DNA from 2 places in the Pseudoxanthomonas sp. PXM04 genome. Region 2 is predicted to be linked to the other one. Evidence: predicted binding sites of a transcription regulator. Region 2 holds the regulator's gene; the other holds the start of a gene.
The links. Region 2 encodes FliA, which starts transcription of late flagellar genes. Its sites were predicted from a motif close to TAAAGTTTNNCNNNCNNNGGCCGATAA; they were not measured.
Positions count from the first base shown of each region.

Region 1: a site for FliA is predicted at 2,315-2,341, ahead of IB228_RS19350 (methyl-accepting chemotaxis protein). Genes of this name have one in related genera too.

Region 1 is NZ_JACVAG010000008.1:296,584-305,566, forward strand. It holds gene IB228_RS19335 (tryptophan halogenase family protein) at 1-48, shown strand, start outside; gene IB228_RS19340 (hypothetical protein) at 56-298, opposite strand; gene IB228_RS19345 (EAL domain-containing protein) at 355-2,136, opposite strand; gene IB228_RS19350 (methyl-accepting chemotaxis protein) at 2,370-4,991, shown strand; gene IB228_RS19355 (LytTR family DNA-binding domain-containing protein) at 4,988-5,770, opposite strand; gene IB228_RS19360 (histidine kinase) at 5,767-6,876, opposite strand; gene IB228_RS19365 (hypothetical protein) at 7,082-7,477, shown strand; gene IB228_RS19370 (LysR substrate-binding domain-containing protein) at 7,490-8,428, opposite strand; gene IB228_RS19375 (hypothetical protein) at 8,525-8,983, shown strand, end outside.
Region 2 is NZ_JACVAG010000005.1:383,187-392,169, reverse strand. It holds gene IB228_RS14620 (GGDEF domain-containing protein) at 1-656, shown strand, start outside; gene flhB (flagellar biosynthesis protein FlhB) at 882-2,012, shown strand; gene flhA (flagellar biosynthesis protein FlhA) at 2,009-4,090, shown strand; gene flhF (flagellar biosynthesis protein FlhF) at 4,256-5,785, shown strand; partial or broken gene IB228_RS14600 (MinD/ParA family protein) at 5,841-6,653, shown strand; gene IB228_RS14595 (RNA polymerase sigma factor FliA) at 6,650-7,396, shown strand; gene cheY (chemotaxis response regulator CheY) at 7,769-8,149, shown strand; gene IB228_RS14585 (protein phosphatase CheZ) at 8,149-8,763, shown strand; gene IB228_RS14580 (chemotaxis protein CheA) at 8,802-8,983, shown strand, end outside.

The DNA of each region.
Region 1 (8,983 bases), on a different contig from region 2:
CTTCGCGGCTATTGTCCCGGCGAGCGACCGCAGGCCCTGCCGGCCTGAACAGCGATCAGAGGCGGTAGTGGCTCGCTGGCGGCGGGAAGCGGCTGCTCTGGTCCGCCGGCAGCATCAGGCCGGCGCCGAGTTCGACCAGGCGCGACCAGACGTAGGGTTGCAAGTCCACCGGCGCGCCGGCATAGACGCGGGTCCACAGGTCGTCCAGGAATTCCTGCGCGGGTTGGCGCACGAGGCCACGCGCCAGCCGGTCGCTGGCGGCATCCAGAGCAATCCGGATTTCGGCCAAGGTCTCCATGCGGCGGACTATACGAAGGCCGCGTTCTGATTGTGTGACAGTCGGCGCCGGCGATCCTATTCCGTGACCGGTTCCGCGGTTGCCACGCCGTGCAGGCCCAGGCCGTGCCGCTTGGCATGCCGTTTGGCGGCAGCGGCGTCGGAGGCGACCTGCTCGGCGCTGTCGTAGCGGGCCGGGTCCACCTGGACCACGCCGATGGTCAGGGTGGTCAGCGGGAAGGTGGTGTAGCGGCCGCTGCGGTCTTCGCTTTCCAGCACGCCACGCGCCAGGTCCGGTTCGTCGAACAGCGCCCGCGAGGCGGCGTTGAAGTCGGCGATGATGTCGCGGCAGCGCCGCTCCCAGTCCTCGCTCTGCAGCAGCACCACGAAATCGTCGCCGCCGACATGGCCGACGAAATCCATGCTCGGCTGCACGTGCTTGAGCAGGGTGGAGGCGACCAGCCGGATCATGCGGTCGCCGCGGAAGTAGCCGTACTGGTCGTTGTACGGCTTGAAGCTGTTGAGATCGCAGTAGGCCGCGACGAAGGAGCGACCGGTTTCGAGCAGGCGGCCGATATGCTCGGAGATGGGGATATTGCCGGGCAGCAGGGTCAGCGGATTGGCGTAGCGCGCAGCCTCGATGCGCAGTTCGGTCACCCGTCGCACCAGTGCTTCGCCGGTGCCCACGCCCAGGTAGCGACCGTCGCGGGTGATGATGAAGCCATCCGACAGGTAGCGCTGATCCTCGCCCAGCAGGATTTCCGACATCGCGTCGATGCTCTGGCCGACGTCGCAGACGATCGGCGCGGCGTGCATCAGCAGTACGCAGGATTTTCGGCCGTTGAGCTCGCGTGCGAAAGGCACCGCCATGCGTTCATTGAATACCCGCCGGTTGATCAGGCCCAGTGGCTGGCCATCGGCGTCCACCACCGGCAGCGACGGCAAATCGGGATGATTGCGGAACAGCTGTTCCGCATCGAAGTTGCTTGCCTCGTCGGTCAGCGACGGCGCATCGATCAGCAGGTGCGCGGCGGTGACCCCGCGGAAATCGGAGGCGCGCCGCGCGCGCGGCCACACCGGCAATTTCTCGAAACGCGCCTCGCGGACTTCCGCCGGCACCGCCAGCGCCACCTCGCTGGCCGGGCGTCCCAGCAGGTAGCCCTGCGCGTAGGGGATGCCGAGATCCTTGATGATCGCCAGGTCCTGCAGGCGTTCGACACCTTCGGCGACCAGTTCGGCGCCCAGGCTTTCGGCCACCTGCACCAGCGAGCGGACGATGCTCAGCCGACCCGGGCTGTCGGCGATGTGGTGGATCAGGTAGCGGTCGAGCTTGACGTACTCCGGCGACAACTCGTGCCAGAGCTCGAAGTTGGAATGGCCATTGCCGAAGTCGTCCAGGGCGATGCGGATGCCGGCCGCGCGCAGGTAGCCCAGCGCGTCGGCCAGCTGGCCGACGTCCTCGACGATGTCGCGTTCGGTGATCTCGATGACGAAGCGGCCCAGGTCGCGGCCGGCCGACAGCAGCACCTCGATGACCTGCTGCGGGCGCAGCGCGCCCTGCAGGATCGCGTGGGCGCTCAGGTTGACCAGCAGGCGGCCGCCGCGATCGAAGTCGAAGCTGCGCGCCAGCGTGCCGGCGGCGACGGTCTCCAGTTCGCCCAGGCGGCCGGCGGCGCGCGCGCGATCCAGCAGCTCCAGCGGCGAGCAGGCGCGGCCGGCGATGCGCATCAGCCCCTCGTGCGCGACCACCTTGTTGTCCTCCAATCGCACCACCGGCTGGAACGCCGCCAGCAGTTCGCGGCCACGCAGGACCGTATCCAGCAGCGGATCAGACGAGACGGCGGAATCGGGTGTGCACATGGGGCCGCGAACCTAGCGCGCCTTCATGACAGTTCCGCGACGCGGCTGATGACGTTCCGTCATCTGCAAGTGGCGCTTCGACATGGCGGTGATCACGCGACGTCATCGCGGTGTCGCACACACCGGGTACAACATCGTTGCCGCCGATGCACTGCGCAAACGGCCTGAAAACCGGCATTAAAGTCCAGAAGGAACCGGCCGATACCGATGCGGAATTCTGCCCGGAGTCCGCCATGCCGACCGCCTTCCGCCTGCCTTTCTCCTGGAAGCGCCCGTTTCCCCGACGCCTTTCCTTCCGCGACACCCACGCCGCGCTGACACGGTGGCTGGGGCGGATGACGATAGCCGGCAAGCTGCGCCTGTGCGCATGGGTGGCCGGCGCGGGATTGTCGCTGATCGCGCTGTCGTATTGGCAGGCCAGCACCGGACAGGCGCGCGCCGCCGCCAGCTTCCAGGCGCAACAGGGCTACGGTGCGCTGCTCGCCGCGCTGGAGCGCCAGGTCGAGCAGACCCGGCGATTGCAGACGGTCTATGCGACCCGCCTGGATGACGCCGATCGTGATGCCCTGCGGCAGGCGCAGCAGCGTTTGCGTCGCGATCTGGAACGACTGCGCAAGCATCCGGCCGGCGCGGCGGACAGGAAACTGCTGGACGCGGCGGCCGGCCGCATCGACGAGTTCGCCGCCGGCATCGATGCGCTGAACGCACGGGTGGACGAGATGGGACAGGGCGACGCCAGCCTGTCCGCGACCTTGCGCGGTTCCGGCCAGGCGCTGGAAGAGGCGGTGCAGGCCGAGCAGGTCGTGGCGCTGGACGCCCCGATGCAGCGGATGCGCCGTTTCGAGAGCGAGTTCCTTCGCAGTGGCGATTCCGCATTGGCGGACCGGGTCAGCGAGGAGAAGCTGCCGTTCGAACTGGCGCTGTCGGCGAGCCGCATCGACGAGGTTCGGCGCGACGAGCTTCGCCAGCAGGCGGAGGCTTACCAGGCGGCACTGCTGGCGTATACCGCCGCGCGGGTCGGACTGGACGTGGAAGTCTCGTCGCTGGAAGACACCGCCGCCGCCATCGCGCCGGCGCTGGCGGATCTGGAGCAGGTCCGCGAACGCGGGCTGGCCGTCGCGGCGCGCCAGCAGCGCTCGCAACGGTTCGGCATGGCGGTGTTGTTCGTGGTGACGCTCGCCGGCGTCGCCCTGGTGTTGGGCGGGGTGTTGTGGGCGGTGCTGCGGGCGGTGCGCCGGCCCCTGGCCGAAGCCGCCGAAGTGGCGGGCGCCATCGCCGACGATCGCCTCGACACGGCCGTGCGGGTCGACAATCCGCATGACGAAATCGGCCAGCTGATGACGTCGCTGGCGCACATGCAGGCCCGCCTGCGCGAACGCATCGCCAGCGAGCGCGCGGCGGCCCGCGAGAACGCGCGTATCCGCCAGGCGATGGACCACGCGCATGCGGGATTGATGGTGCTTGCCGCCGACGGCACGATCGCTTTCGCCAACCATGGCCTGCGCGAGGCGTTGGCGGGTCACGGCATCGCGGCGCCGGACGGCCTGCCGCTGGAAAAGCTGGATGACACGCTGGCGCCGATGGCGCGACGCATCCAGGACGAGGAGGCGGGTTTCGAACAGACCCTCACGCTGGGCGAGCAAGATTATCTGCTGGTCGCCAGCCCGATCCGGATCGACGGGGAACGGATGGGTGCCACCCTGGAATGGAAGAGCCTGGCGATGGAGAAGATGGTGGAGCGCGAGATCACCGCGCTGCTGCGCGCGGCCGCGGAGGGCGACCTCGCGGGCCGCATCGAGGTGTCCGGCAAGCAGGGCTACCTGCAACCTTTGGCGCGCAGCATCAACGCGCTGTTCGAGGTCCTGCAGGGCAATCTGTCCAAACTCCAATACGTGTTGTCCGCGCTCTCGCAGGGCGACCTGACGGTGCGGATGGAAGGGGATTTCCACGGCGTGTTCGCCCGCATGCGCGATGACGCCAACGCCACCGTCGCCCAGCTCACCGACATCGTCTCCCGGATTCAAGACGCCTCCACCGCCATCAACACGGCGGCAGGGGAAATCGCCTCCGGCAACGCCGACCTGTCCCGCCGCACCGAGCAGCAGGCCGCCAACCTGGAAGAAACCGCCGCCTCCATGGAGGAACTGACCTCCACCGTCCGCCAGAACGCCGACTCCGCCCGCCAGGCCAACCAGCTCGCCATCGGTGCCGCTTCGGTGGCTTCGCAAGGCGGCAACGTCGTCGGCCAGGTCGTCACCACCATGCGCGACATCGAAGCGGCCTCGCGCAAGATTGCCGAAATCATCGCCGTCATCGACGGCATCGCCTTCCAGACCAATATCCTAGCTCTCAATGCGGCCGTGGAAGCGGCCCGCGCCGGCGAACAGGGCCGCGGCTTCGCGGTGGTGGCCTCGGAGGTACGCACCCTGGCCCAGCGCTCGGCCAATGCGGCCAAGGAAATCAAGGGGCTGATTGAAGCCTCGGTGGACCAGGTGGCCACCGGCTCGGCGCTGGTCAACCAGGCCGGCGCGACCATGGGCGAGATTGTCGCCTCGGTCCAGCGGGTCACCGACATCATGGCCGAGATTGCCGCCGCTTCGCAGGAGCAGTCCGCCGGCATCGAACAGGTCAACCAGACCATCACCCAGATGGACGAGACCACCCAGCAGAACGCGGCCCTGGTCGAGGAAGCCTCCGCCGCCGCCCGCAGCATGGAGCAGCAGGCGCAGGGCCTGGCCGAAGCCATCGATGTGTTCGTCATCGAAGACAGCGCGCCGTCCCCGGCCCGGGCTACCCGCGCGAACGCTCACCCCGCGAAGGGCTCGCGGCCGGAGGCCGCTCCTGCCCGCGCCTAGCGCTCCGCCTGGCGCGTGGTCACCAGCCGCAGGAAGGCCTCGTGCTGGTAGCGGCTCATGCGCAGTTCCTGGCCGGTGTCCAGGGTGACCACGTGGTGGCCGTTGAACCAGGGATGGATGGCCTTGACCCGGCGCACGTTGATGATCGCCGAGCGGTGGATGCGGGCGAAGTGGCGCGGGTCCAGGCGCTCGGCCAGCGCCGCCATGGTTTCGCGCAGCTCATGCACACGATCGGCCAGGTGCAGTTCCACCGTGTTGCGGTTGGCCTTGATCCAGACGATGTCATCCACCGGCACCAGCACCACGTGCTCGTCCACGCGCACCGGAATCCGCTGCAGCCAGGCGTCGCGCTGGCGCAGATCCTCCAGCGCCTGCAGGATGCGCCGGGATTCGCCGCCGTGCGGACCGCGATCGGCCGAAAGCCGATCCTTGGCGCGCGCGAGCGTCGCCGCGAAGCGCTCGCGGCTGAACGGCTTGACCAGGTAGTCCACCGCGTTGGCTTCGAAGGCCTTGACCGCGTACTGCTCGTAGGCGGTGACGAACACCATCGCCGGCATCCGTGCCTGACCAATCGCGTCGACCACCTCGATGCCGGTCATCGCCGGCATCTGGATGTCCAGGAACACCAGATCCGGCGACTGCGAACGGATCGCCGCCAGCGCCGACGCGCCGTCGCCGTATTCACCCAGCAGCTCGATGTCCGGATCCGCGCGCAGGTGGCGGACGATCGCATGGCGTGCGATCGGCTCGTCGTCGACCACCAGCACGCCGATGCTCATGCCGGCACATGCTCCGGCACGTCGTCCAGTTCTTCCAGCAACCGGTAGGGCAGGCGGATGCGACAGGCCACGCCCTGCGGCCAGGTCATGTCCAGGCGCAGGTCGGCGCCCTCGCCGTACAACTCGCGCAGGCGCAGGCGGGTATTGGACAGGCCGATGCCGTGGCCGCCCGGACTGCCGCCTTCTTCCAGCACGCTGTTGCCGTTGCGTACTTCCAGCAGCAGGTGTTCACCCTCGCGCCGCGCTTCGATCTCGATGCGGTCGCCGCCCACGCGCTGGCCGATGCCGTGGCGGATGGCGTTCTCCACGATCGGTTGCAGCAGCAGGCTGGGCACCGCGCAGTCGAGCAGGTCCGGGGCGATGTAGATCTGGGTGGCGAGGCGATCGCCATAGCGCTTGCGCTGGATGCCCAGGTACAGATCCAGCAGCGCCAGCTCGCGCCGCAGGGTGATCTCCTGGCCGTCGTAGTCCTCCAGGAACGCGCGCAGCAGATCGCTCAGCCGCAGCAGCATGTCCTCGGCGCTGACCTTGTCCTCGTCCAGCAGGGTGACGATGGCGTGCAGCGTGTTGAACAGGAAGTGCGGCTGCAACTGGGTCTTCAGCACCTGCAGGCGCGACTGCGCCAGTTCGGTGGCCAGCTGGCTGGCCTCCAGTTCGCGGCGGGCCTTCTCGGCCTGGAAGCGCAACGAATGCTGGATGGCCACCAGCGCGCAATAGGTCACCACGCCGATGGTGATGTACTTGGTGAAGAACTGGGCAAGCTGCTCGCCGAAGGAACTGGGTTCGAAGAAGGTGGAGATGAAGGCACCCGCCACCATCGACAGGAAGGTCAAGCCGCTGGCCGCGAACAGATGGAAGAGCAATGGCCCGGCGCGATACGGCGGCTGCACGGGGTGGCGTTCGGCCAGGCGGAACACCCACGGCGCCAGCGCGGCCCAGATGTACCAGACGATGACCGACCAGCGCACGTAATCCGTGAGCGCCCACAGGTGGCCGGAGGCGAGGTCGTCAATGATGCCCTGCACGATGAACACAAAAGTCACCGGCAGCCACAGGGCCAGGTAGCGGGCCAGGCCGATTTCGATGGTTCCCAGACGAATCTTCATGCGGCGGTCGCGGCGGGTCGGTGGCGGATGGGGCAGGGCATCCTAAGCGCACTTGCGCGCAAAGAAAAAGCAAGGGCCTGCCCACTACGATTGGGAATCCGGCCACGACGATTCGTCCCAACTCCGTTGCCGGAAATGCGCGGGACGTCGCCTGATGCATGCGACGGCGGCCATGACGGCGGCCGGTTGCCCTGGAGAGTTCGTCATGCGTCAGCGTCATTGCTTCCCGATTGCCGCGCTGTTCGCGGTACTGATGGTCCTTCCCGCCGTGCGCGCGGCCGCGGCGGAACCTGCCGCATCCGCCGGGATCCGCTACCTGGCGTTGGTCAACCGGGCCCACGACAGCATCGACCGGCTGGAAGTGGCCGAACCCGGCAGCGGCCGGTTCCAGGACGTGGCCCTGGGTGAGGCGGTGCGTGGCGGCGGCGACTCCTCGACCGTCGAACTGCATGGCGTCGGCTGCCGCTACGACGTGCGCTTCACCTTCCGCACCGGCCAGAAGATGGTCTACGAGAATGTCGATGTCTGCGGCCTGCAGGCGCTGCGCGTGCAGCGGCCGCCGCGGGATCAGCTGGATCGGCGCCATGCCACCACGCCCTGATCGGGCGCGGTCTCAGGTGGCCGGAACCCGTGCCGCGCGCAGCCAGCCGCGCGCGTTCTCTCGCGCTCGTGCCGCTTCGCCTTCCAGCCACTCGCCGAAGCAGGCGATCTTGCGGCTGGCGTGCCGCGCCACCGGATAGGTGAACCAGAACGTGCGGCCGTCGCCGGCGACGTGCGGATGCGCGGGCACCAGCCGGCCGGCGGCGATTTCGTCATGGAACAGCAGCGGCGAGCCGATCGCGATGCCCTGGCCGGCGATGGCGGCGGCGATGTCCAGGTGTTCGGCGGACAACTGGGTGGCGAAACGTTCGGGCGGCGCATGCGTGTCGTTGCCGAGGCTGCGGAACCACAGCGCCCACCAGTCCGGCCGGCCCAGCAGCGGCACGGGTGAGATGCCGCCCGGCCGCGCGAGATCGGCGGCGGCGGCCTTCAGCGCCGGCGCGCACAGCGGCATGAAGATGCTCGGGAACAGTTCGATCGCGCGCAGGCCGGGCCACTGCCCGTGGCCGTTGCGGATCGCCGCGTCGAAACGGCCACCCGCCAGATCCTCGGCGGTGGCCGACAGATCCAGTTCGATCGCGATGTCCGGATGGCGCTGGCGGAAGCCACCGAGTTTCGGCGTCAGCCAACTGGCGCCCAGGGTCGGCAGGGTGGTCAGGGACAGCCGCGACTCGTTGACTGCAGCGGCGCGGATGAAGCTGGCGCGCAGCGCGGCGAATGCGCGGATGGCCTCCTGCGCGACGATTTCGCCAGACTCGGTCAGCTGCACCCGGTTGGCGCCGCGCAGGAACAGCGGCGCGCCGATCTGCTGTTCCAGCCGGCGCACGTGGTAGCTCACCGAGGCCGCGGTGGTATCCAGTTCCTCGGCCGCGCGCGCGAAACTGCCCGACCGCGCGGCCGCCTCGAAGGCGCGGATGGCAGCAAGCGAAGGGAAGCGGTGTTCACCGACCATAAGTGCGGCTTAGTCTGGGCACCGATGTTCGCGTGGTCAATGTGCGGGCCGGGGCGGCAGCATGGCGATGAACCTCACTCCACCGCCGGGTCCGCCATGCCGATTGCTCCCTCCGCCGACACCGATTCCGGTCGCCGCCGCCTGCTGATGGCCTTCGCCGCTGGCGCGGCCGCCGCGCTGCCTTGGCCGGTCCCGACGATGGCGATGGCGGGGAGCACGGCGCCGGCAACCGATCCGCGCGCGGATTGGCGCTGGCTGATCGGCAACTGGAACGTTCGTCACCGGCGCCTGAAGGAGCGCCTGGCCGGCAGCGACGAGTGGGAGTCGTTTGCCGGCCGCGGCGCGGTATGGTCGACCCTGGATGGACTCGGCACGATCGACGACAACCAGATGGACTTGCCCGGCGGCAGCTATCACGGCATGAGCATCCGCGCGTTCGATCCAGCCACGCGCCAGTGGGCGATCTGGTGGCTGGACGCGCGCAATCCCACGCGCATCGACCCGCCCGTGCGCGGCGGCTTCGCCGGCGACGGCGGCACGTTCCTCGGGCGCGAC
Region 2 (8,983 bases):
CGCTGGGCGCGGGCCTGGTGATGCTGGCGGTGCTGTGCCTGCTGCCGGGCGTGTTCCCGGACGTGTTCCATGCGGTGTCCACCCTGGTGACGGCCGCGCTGACCGCGCTGTTCTCCTACATCTTCGCCACCCGCAGCCAGGACGACCGGGTCGAGTTGCAGGAACTGGCCTCGCTGGACGCGCTGACCAACGTGCCCAACCGGCGGATGATGGAGCGCGCGCTCACCCACGCGGTGGAACAGCAGACGCTGGGGCGCGGGCGATACGGCCTGATCGTGCTGGACCTGGACCACTTCAAGGAGGTCAACGACCTCTACGGCCACGCCGCGGGCGACGACGCCATCGCCGATCTGGCCTCGATCCTGCGTTTCGAGATGCGCAAGGACGACCAGGTCTACCGGTTCGGCGGCGAGGAGTTCGTGGTGCTGCTGAAAGTCTCCAGCCGCGACGAGCTGGAATCGGCCACCGAGCGCCTGCGCAAGGCGGTACGCGCTTCCCTGCGCGGGCCGGGCGGACGCATCACCATCTCGCTCGGTGGCGCCCTGCTCGGCCATGAACGCGACTGGCACGACTGGTTCTCGCGCGCCGACGCCGCCCTGTACCGGGCCAAGTCCAACGGCCGCGACAGCTACGTGATCGCCGAAGACCTGTTCTGACCCGCCGCGGCGATCGCGAACGGTTCGTTTGGACCGGGTAGGAGCGGCCTCCGGCCGCGAGCTTTTCAGGGGCGCGCGTGGATGGCGGGAGAAGCTCGCGGCCGGAGGCCGCTCCTACCCGGTTGTTCGGAGAAAACGACATCGTGAACGGGGCGACGCCCGTTTCCCGTCGCCGGACTGGAACGGGACTTGCAGCGTGGTGGTCGGTTTTCCCGACGCAGCGCCATGGCCGAACAGGACGAAAGCGGCGAACGCACAGAACAGCCCAGTGAAAAACGCCTGCGCGAAGCCCGCGAACAGGGCAACATCCCGCGTTCGCGCGAACTGGCGACGGCGGCGGTGTTCGGCGCCGGCGTGGTCGCGCTGCTGACCATGGCCATGCCGCTGGCGCGCGGCTCGCTGGGCTGGATGAAGATCGCGCTCAGCCCGGATCCGCAGCTGTTCAAGCACCCGGACCAGTTGTTCGGCCACGTCGGCAGCCTGCTGCTGCAACTGCTGTGGGTGATGCTGCCGATGATCGGGTTGTGCCTGCTGGCCGGCTTCCTCGGCCCGGTACTGATGGGCGGACTGCAATTCTCCAGCAAGGCGCTGACACCGGATCTGAAGCAACTCAGCCCGATGGCCGGGCTCAAGCGCCTGTACGGCGCCGAGAGCGTGGCCGAACTGCTCAAGTCGCTGCTGCGCGTGGCCTTCATCGGCCTGGCCGCGGGCCTGAGCCTGAAGCTGGGCCTGAATTCCCTGCGCGAGCTGCTGACCATGCCGCTGGAGCAGGCCGTGCGCACCGGCATGGGCTTCGCCGGCGGCCTGCTGCTGGCCTGCGCCGGCGCGCTGGCGCTGCTGGCGGCCATCGACGCGCCATACCAGAAGTGGAACTGGATGCGGAAGCTGAAGATGACCCGCCAGGAATTGCGCGAGGAACTGAAGGAAAGCGAAGGCCGGCCGGAAGTGAAGGGCCGGATCCGGCAGATGCAGCACCAGCTGTCGCAGCGCCGGATGATCGAGGAGGTGCCGACCGCCGACGTCATCGTGGTCAACCCGACCCACTACGCGGTGGCGCTGAAGTACGAGGCCGGCCAGATGGGCGCACCGCGGGTGGTCGCCAAGGGCGTGGACGAAATCGCCCTGCGCATCCGCGAGGTCGCCGAGGCGCACCGGGTCGCCATCGTGTCGGCGCCGCCACTGGCACGCGCCTTGTATCGCGAAGGGCAACTCGGCCGGGAGATCCCCGTGAGACTGTATACCGCCGTCGCCCAGATCCTGTCCTACGTCTACCAGTTGCGCGCCTGGCGCGACGGCACCGTGGCCGAGCATCCGGACCTGCCGGCGGTGGACGTGGATGAGGGCAAGCCGGCATGAGCGCGGTGCCCAGCCCCACCTCCCGGGTGATGGACATGCTGCGCCACGGCCTGGGCGCGCCGCTGGTCGTGCTGGCGATGCTGGCGATGGTGATCGTCCCGCTGGCGCCGCCGGTGCTGGACGCGCTCTTCAGTTTCAACATCGCCATCTCGCTGGTGGTGCTGCTGGCGGTGGTCTACGTGCGGCGGCCGCTCGACTTCACCATCTTCCCGATCGTGCTGCTGATGACCACGATGCTGCGGCTGGCGCTCAACGTGGCCTCCACCCGCGTGGTGCTGTTGCACGGCCAGGACGGCCATGGCGCGGCCGGCAAGGTCATCGAGGCGTTCGGCGAATTCGTGGTCGGCGGCAATTTCGCGGTCGGCCTGGTGGTGTTCGCGATCCTGACCATCATCAACTTCGTGGTCATCACCAAGGGCGCCGGGCGCATCTCGGAAGTGTCGGCGCGCTTCATCCTCGACGCGATGCCCGGCAAGCAGATGGCGATCGACGCCGACCTCAACGCCGGCCTGCTGACCCGCGAGGAAGCCAAGGCCCGGCGCGAGGAAGTGCGCGAGGAAGCCGACTTCTACGGCGCGATGGACGGCGCCAGCAAGTTCATCCGCGGCGACGCCATCGCCGGCATCCTGATCCTCTTCATCAACCTGGTCGGCGGCCTGGCGATCGGCGTGCTCCAGCACGGCCTGCCGGTCGGCGAGGCGGCCAAGATCTATACCCTGCTGTCGATCGGCGACGGCCTGGTGGCGCAGTTGCCGGCGCTGCTGGTGTCCTCGGCGGTGGCGATGCTGGTCACCCGCGCCTCGCGCGCGCAGGACATGGGCAACGCGATGGTTGGCCAGGTGTTCGGCCAGCACAAGGCGCTGGCGGTGGCCGCCAGCCTGATCGGCGTGGTCGGGCTGGTCCCGGGCATGCCCAATGTCGTGTTTTTGACGCTGGCCGCGGTGCTGGGCTACATCGCCTGGAAGCTGTGGAAGAAACAGCAGCCCGGCGCCGGCGGCGAAAGCTCCGCGGGCGCCGATCCCGCGCTGCCCGCGCCGTCCAACCCGCAGGCCGAACTGACCTGGGATGAAGTGCGTCCGGTGGACCCGCTGGGCCTGGAAGTCGGCTACCGGCTGATTCCGCTGGTGGACAAGGCCCAGGGCGGCGAACTGATGTCGCGGATCAAGGCGGTGCGCCGCAAGCTCACCCAGGATCTGGGTTTCCTGATTCCGCCGGTGCATATCCGCGACAACCTGGAACTGCCGTCCAACGGCTACCGCCTGCTGGTGCATGGCGTGCCGGTGGCCACCGCCGAGATTCATCCGGATCGCGAACTGGCGCTGGATCCCGGCGGCGCATTCGGCGCCCTCGACGGCATTCCGGGGCGGGACCCCGCATTCGGCCTGGACGCCACCTGGATCACACCGGGCCAGCATGCGATGGCCGAATCGCTGGGCTACACCGTGGTCGATGCCTCGACCGTGGTCGCCACCCACCTGTCGCACCTGGTGCGCGAGCACGCGCCGGAACTGCTGGGGCACGAGGAGGTGCAGCAACTGCTCGCCAACCTCGGCAAGACCGCGCCCAAGCTGGTCGAGGATCTGACGCCCAAGACGCTCACCCTGTCCACGGTCGTGCGGGTGCTGCAGAACCTGCTGATCGAGCGCGTGCCGATCCGCCAGTTGCGCCGGATCGTCGAGGCGCTGGTCGAGTTCGGTCCGCAGAACCCGGATCCGGCCGCGCTCACCGCCGCCGTGCGTACCTCGCTGGGTCGTTTCATCGTCCAGGAAATCTCCGGCATGGCGCCGGAGCTTCCCGTCTACACGCTGGCGCCACAACTGGAACGTGTCTTGCAAGACAGCGTGCAGGGCACCGGCGCCGCGCTGGAACCCGGCCTGGCCGAACGGCTCCACCAGAGCCTGGCCGACTGCGTCGCCCAGCAGGACGCGCGCAGCGAGCCGGCGGTGGTGCTGGTCCCCGGCGGCGTCCGCGCCGCACTGGCCCGGCTGGTCCGCCACAGCGTCCCCACGCTGTCGGTCCTGTCCTACAGCGAAGTCCCGGAGGACAAGCGGTTGAAGCTGGTGGGGACGATTAGTTGAGGCGACGGGATTGGGGATTGGGGATTCGCAAAAGCGGGTTCATGACGGGGATGCAGCGATGAAGACGAACACGACACGACCTAGATATCCAATCACCTCGAACGGCTTGCCGTCGCCTTGCTTTACCCAATCCCGAATCCCGTATCCCCAATCCCGGCCTCTCAAATGAAAATCAAACGTTTCGTCGCTCCCGACATGCGCACCGCCTTCGCGCTGGTCCGGCAGGAACAGGGGCCGGATGCGGTGATCCTGTCCAATCGCATGACCGACGACGGCGTCGAGATCGTGGCGGCCTCCAACTACGACGAGACGCTGGTGCAGCGCACGCTGGAGGCAATGCGTCCGGCCGAACCGGCGCCTTCGTTCGCGCGCGCCGCGCCGTCCGCATCCGCATCCGTGTCCGCCGAACCACGCGCCGCCGCCAACCGCCAGGCGACGGAGATGTCGCCGGCCGAAGCGGCTGCGGCCTACTTCAGCCGGGTCGCCGCCGCGGCGCCCATCGAATCGCGCCTGGCCGAGGAATCGCGCGCCCCGGTCGAGCCGCCGTCGGCGTTCATCGCGCCGGCGCCCTCGTTCGCGCGGGAAATTCCGGCCGAGCCGTCCGCGCCCGCCGCCTTCGCGCTGGATCCGATGTCGTTCGCCGCGCGCCTTGCCGCGAGCCTGCCGGCGGTGCCGGCGGAACTGTCCACGGCGGCGCCGGCCCCCGCCACGCCCGTCGCCGCTCCGCAGCCGGAAGCCGTCGCGCCGGCGCTGAGCGTGGTCGCCGACAACGGCGCGCGCGCCCGCGCCGAGGACGAGCAACTGGTGCAGATGCGCGCCGAACTGGCGGCGATGCGCGAGATGATCGAAGGCGAGATGCACCGCCTCACCGACGAACGCCTGCGCGGTTCGCCGGTGCGCGCGCAGGCGATGGAACTGATGGACGACTACGGCTTCGACGCCGGCATCACCCGCGACGTCGCCCTGCAGATTCCCGCCGACACCGAACTGCATCGCGGGCGCGGCCTGATGCTGGGCCTGCTCTCGCGCCGGCTGCCGATCCTGCCGGTGGATCCGCTGGAACAGGGCGGCGTGATTGCCCTGGTCGGCCCGACCGGCGCCGGCAAGACCACCACCATCGCCAAGCTGGCCGCGGCCTATGCCGATCGCCACAACCCGCGCGACGTGGCCCTGGTCACCACCGATACCGTGCGCGTCGGCGGCCGCGAACAGTTGCACAGCTACGGCCGCCAGCTCGGCATCGCCGTGCACGAGGCCGACAGCGACGTACGCCTGGCCCAGACCCTGGAACGCCTGCGCGACTACAAGCTGGTGCTGATCGACACCGCCGGCATGGGCCAGCGCGATCGCAACCTGGTCGGCCAGCTCAACTGGCTGCGCGCCGCCGGGCAGGTGCATACCCTGCTGGTGCTGCCGGCCAATTCGCACTTCGGCGACCTGGACGAGGTGGTCCGCCGCTTCAGCGGCGCCCAGCCGCACGGCGTGGTGCTGACCAAGGTGGACGAGACCGGCCGGCTCGGCAGCGCGCTGTCGGTGATCGTCGATCACCAGTTGCCGATGGCCTGGATCACCGACGGACAGCGCGTGCCCGAAGACCTGCACCGCGCCAGCGCGCCCAACCTGGTGCTGCGCCTGGACCAGCTGCGCCGCGAAGCCGACGAACCCAGCCACGCGGAGGCCATCCATGTCGCATGAACACCTGCTGCAGACCAACCCGCGCAGCACGCCGCCGCTGACCGGCGCCTTCCATCCGGTCCGCGTGATCGCGGTGACCGGCGGCAAGGGCGGCGTGGGCAAGACCAACGTGTCGGTCAACCTGGCCGCCTCGCTGGCCGAGATGGGCAAGCGGACCCTGCTGATGGACGCCGACCTGGGCCTGGCCAACGTCGACGTGCTGCTGGGCCTGGCGCCGAAATACACATTGGCGGATCTGGTCGCCGAACGCTGCCAGTTGGAGGACGTGCTGCTGGAAGGACCGGACGGCCTGTTGATCGTGCCGGCCTCGTCGGGTTTCCGGCACATGGCCGAACTCTCGCCGGCCGAACACGTCGGCCTGGTCAACGTGTTCTCGGAACTGCAGCGCGCCCTGGACGTGATGGTGGTGGATACCGCCGCCGGCATCACCGACAGCGTACTGACCTTCTGCCAGGCCGCGCAGGACACGGTGGTGGTGGTGTGTGACGAGCCGGCCTCGATCACCGACGCCTATGCGCTGATCAAGGTGCTCTCGCGCGAGCGCGGCGTGGACCGCGTGCACGTCATCGCCAACATGGTCCGCGACCCCAACGAGGGCCGCAAGCTGTACGAGAAGCTGGCCCGCGTGTGCGAACGTTTCCTCGGCGACGTCGCCCTGCACTACCTGGGGGCGGTGCCGCAGGACGACTGGCTGCGCCGCGCAGTGCAGCGCCAGCAGGCGGTGGTGAAGGCGTATCCGGGCAGCCCGTCGGCGCGCGCCATCAACGAAATCGCCCGGGTCACCGCACGCTGGCAGCCGCCGTCCGGCGCCCGCGGCAATGTCGAGTTCTTCGTCGAACGCATGATCAACCGGAGCGTGCCAGCATGAACACCGGCGCCGCCCAATACCGTGCCGTCCAGAAAGCGGCGGCCACCGACTTCGTCACGGTGCACGCGGACCTGGTCCGCCGCATCGCCCATCACCTGGCCGCGCGCCTGCCCGCCAGCGTGGAGATCGACGATCTGATCCAGGCCGGCATGATTGGCCTGCTGGAAGCCTCGCGCAGCTACGACGCCGAACAGGGCGCCTCGTTCGAGACCTTCGCCTCGATCCGCATCCGCGGTTCGATGATCGACGAGATCCGCCGCGGCGACTGGGTGCCGCGCTCGGTGCACCGGCGGGCCCGCCAGGCCGCCGCCACCGTGCGCGAAATCGAACAGCGCACCGGCCGCGCCGCCATCGCCACCGAGGTCGCGTCGGCGATGGAGATGCCGCTGCCCGAATACCTGCGCCTGCTGGAGGACGCCGCCCGCGGCCAGGTGCTGAGCCTGGAATCGCACATCGAGGACCATGGCGAACCGCAGACCGTGGTCACCGGCGGCCCCAACCCGCAGCAACAACTCGAGCGCAGCGAGTTCCGCCAGTCGCTGATCAAGGCCATCGGCCAGCTCCCCGAGCGCGAACAGCTGGTCCTGTCCATGTACTACGAACAGGAACTCAACCTCAAGGAAATCGGCGCCGTCCTCGGCGTCAGCGAATCCCGCGTCTGCCAGATCCACGGCCAGGCCATGCTGCGCCTGCGTGGTCGGCTGAATGTGTTCGAGAGCGTGGATGCCGGGTTGGAGGATTGAGCGGGGATGTTTGAGCCGGGATTGGGGATTGGGGATTCGCAAGAGCCTTCGCTTTTGCCTCCCCCTTTGAAAAAGGGGGATTGAGGGGGATTTGCTTTGGGCGCCAACAGCAAGCGCTTCTCAACAGCCGAATGGCTGGTCAATCCCCCGTCGCCCGCTCCGCGGGCGCCCACCCCCTTTTTCGCTTTTAACAGCCGCCTGGCTGGTCAAGGGGGCTCTTTCAATCCCCAATCCCCAATCCCCAATCCCGACTCCCCAATCCCGGCCCCAGCCCAATCCCGGCCCAAAAGTTTCCCCGCCACCTGCCGATAAGGCTCTCGAGCCCCCTCTACCCTGCTGCACCCGGAGCCCTTCGTGACAGCCAACAAGAACATGCGGATCCTGATCGTGGACGACTTCTCGACGATGCGCCGCATCATCAAGAACCTCCTCAACGATCTGGGCTACACCAATACCGCCGAGGCCGACGACGGCTCCAGCGCGCTGACCGCGCTGGCCCAGGGCAGTTTCGACTTCGTGGTGACCGACTGGAACATGCCGGGCATGACCGGCATCGAACTGCTCAAGGCCATCCGCGCCGACGATCGCTTCAAGACCCTGCCGGTGCTGATGGTCACCGCCGAGGCCAAGCGCGAGCAGATCATCGAAGCCGCCCAGAACGGCGTGAACGGCTACATCATCAAGCCGTTCACCGCGCAGACCCTGGAAGAGAAACTCGGCAAGATTTTCGAGCGCCTCGGAGCCGCCGCCTGATGGCTGCGGTCATGGAAGCCGGTAGCGCCCGCGCCGCGCTGGTCGAGCGCCTGCAGCACGCGCTGGACGCGCTGGAACAGGGCGACGAGGCCGGCTGGCGGCGCGAGCTGGACACCATCGCCGCCTGGCGCACGCAGCCGATGATGCAGGGACTGGGCCGGCTGGCCCGCGAACTGGCGCAGACGCTGGGCGAGCTGCCGCCGACCCACGGTGCCGGCGATCTCGACGACGCCTGCGCGCGCCTGGATCACGTGGTCGCGATGACCGAACAGGCCAGCCACAAGACCCTGGATCTGGCCGAGCAGTGCCGCGGCCTGGCCGACCAGCTCAAGACGACCGCGCTCAGCGCCGAGCAGACCCAGCTGGTGGACCAGATCCGTTCCGGACTGTCGGAAATGGCGCTGGCGCAGAGCTACCAGGATCTCACCGGCCAGATCATCCGCCGCGTCGCCGGCATCGTCCGCCGCGTGCACGAGGGATTCGGCGAACTGGGCCTGCCGCCGCCGGAAAGGAAGAAGGACGACGGCCTGGCCGGTCCCGCGGTGGCGGGCCTGGACAAGGCGGCGTTCTCGCAGGACGACGCCGACGATCTGCTGTCGGGGCTCGGGCTCTAGCCGTCCGCCCACGCATCCCCGCCGATACCGAGCCAGCCATGTCCGCCGTCACGCCCGAAATCGCCGCCGACTTTCTCATCGAGGCCCAGGAAATCCTGGATCGCCTCGGCGAGCAGCTGGTGACGCTGGAACAGGATCCCGGCGACAGCGAACAGCTCAACGCCGTGTTCCGTGGTTTCCATACGCTCAAGGGCGGCGCCGGTTTCCTCGGCATCCAGGC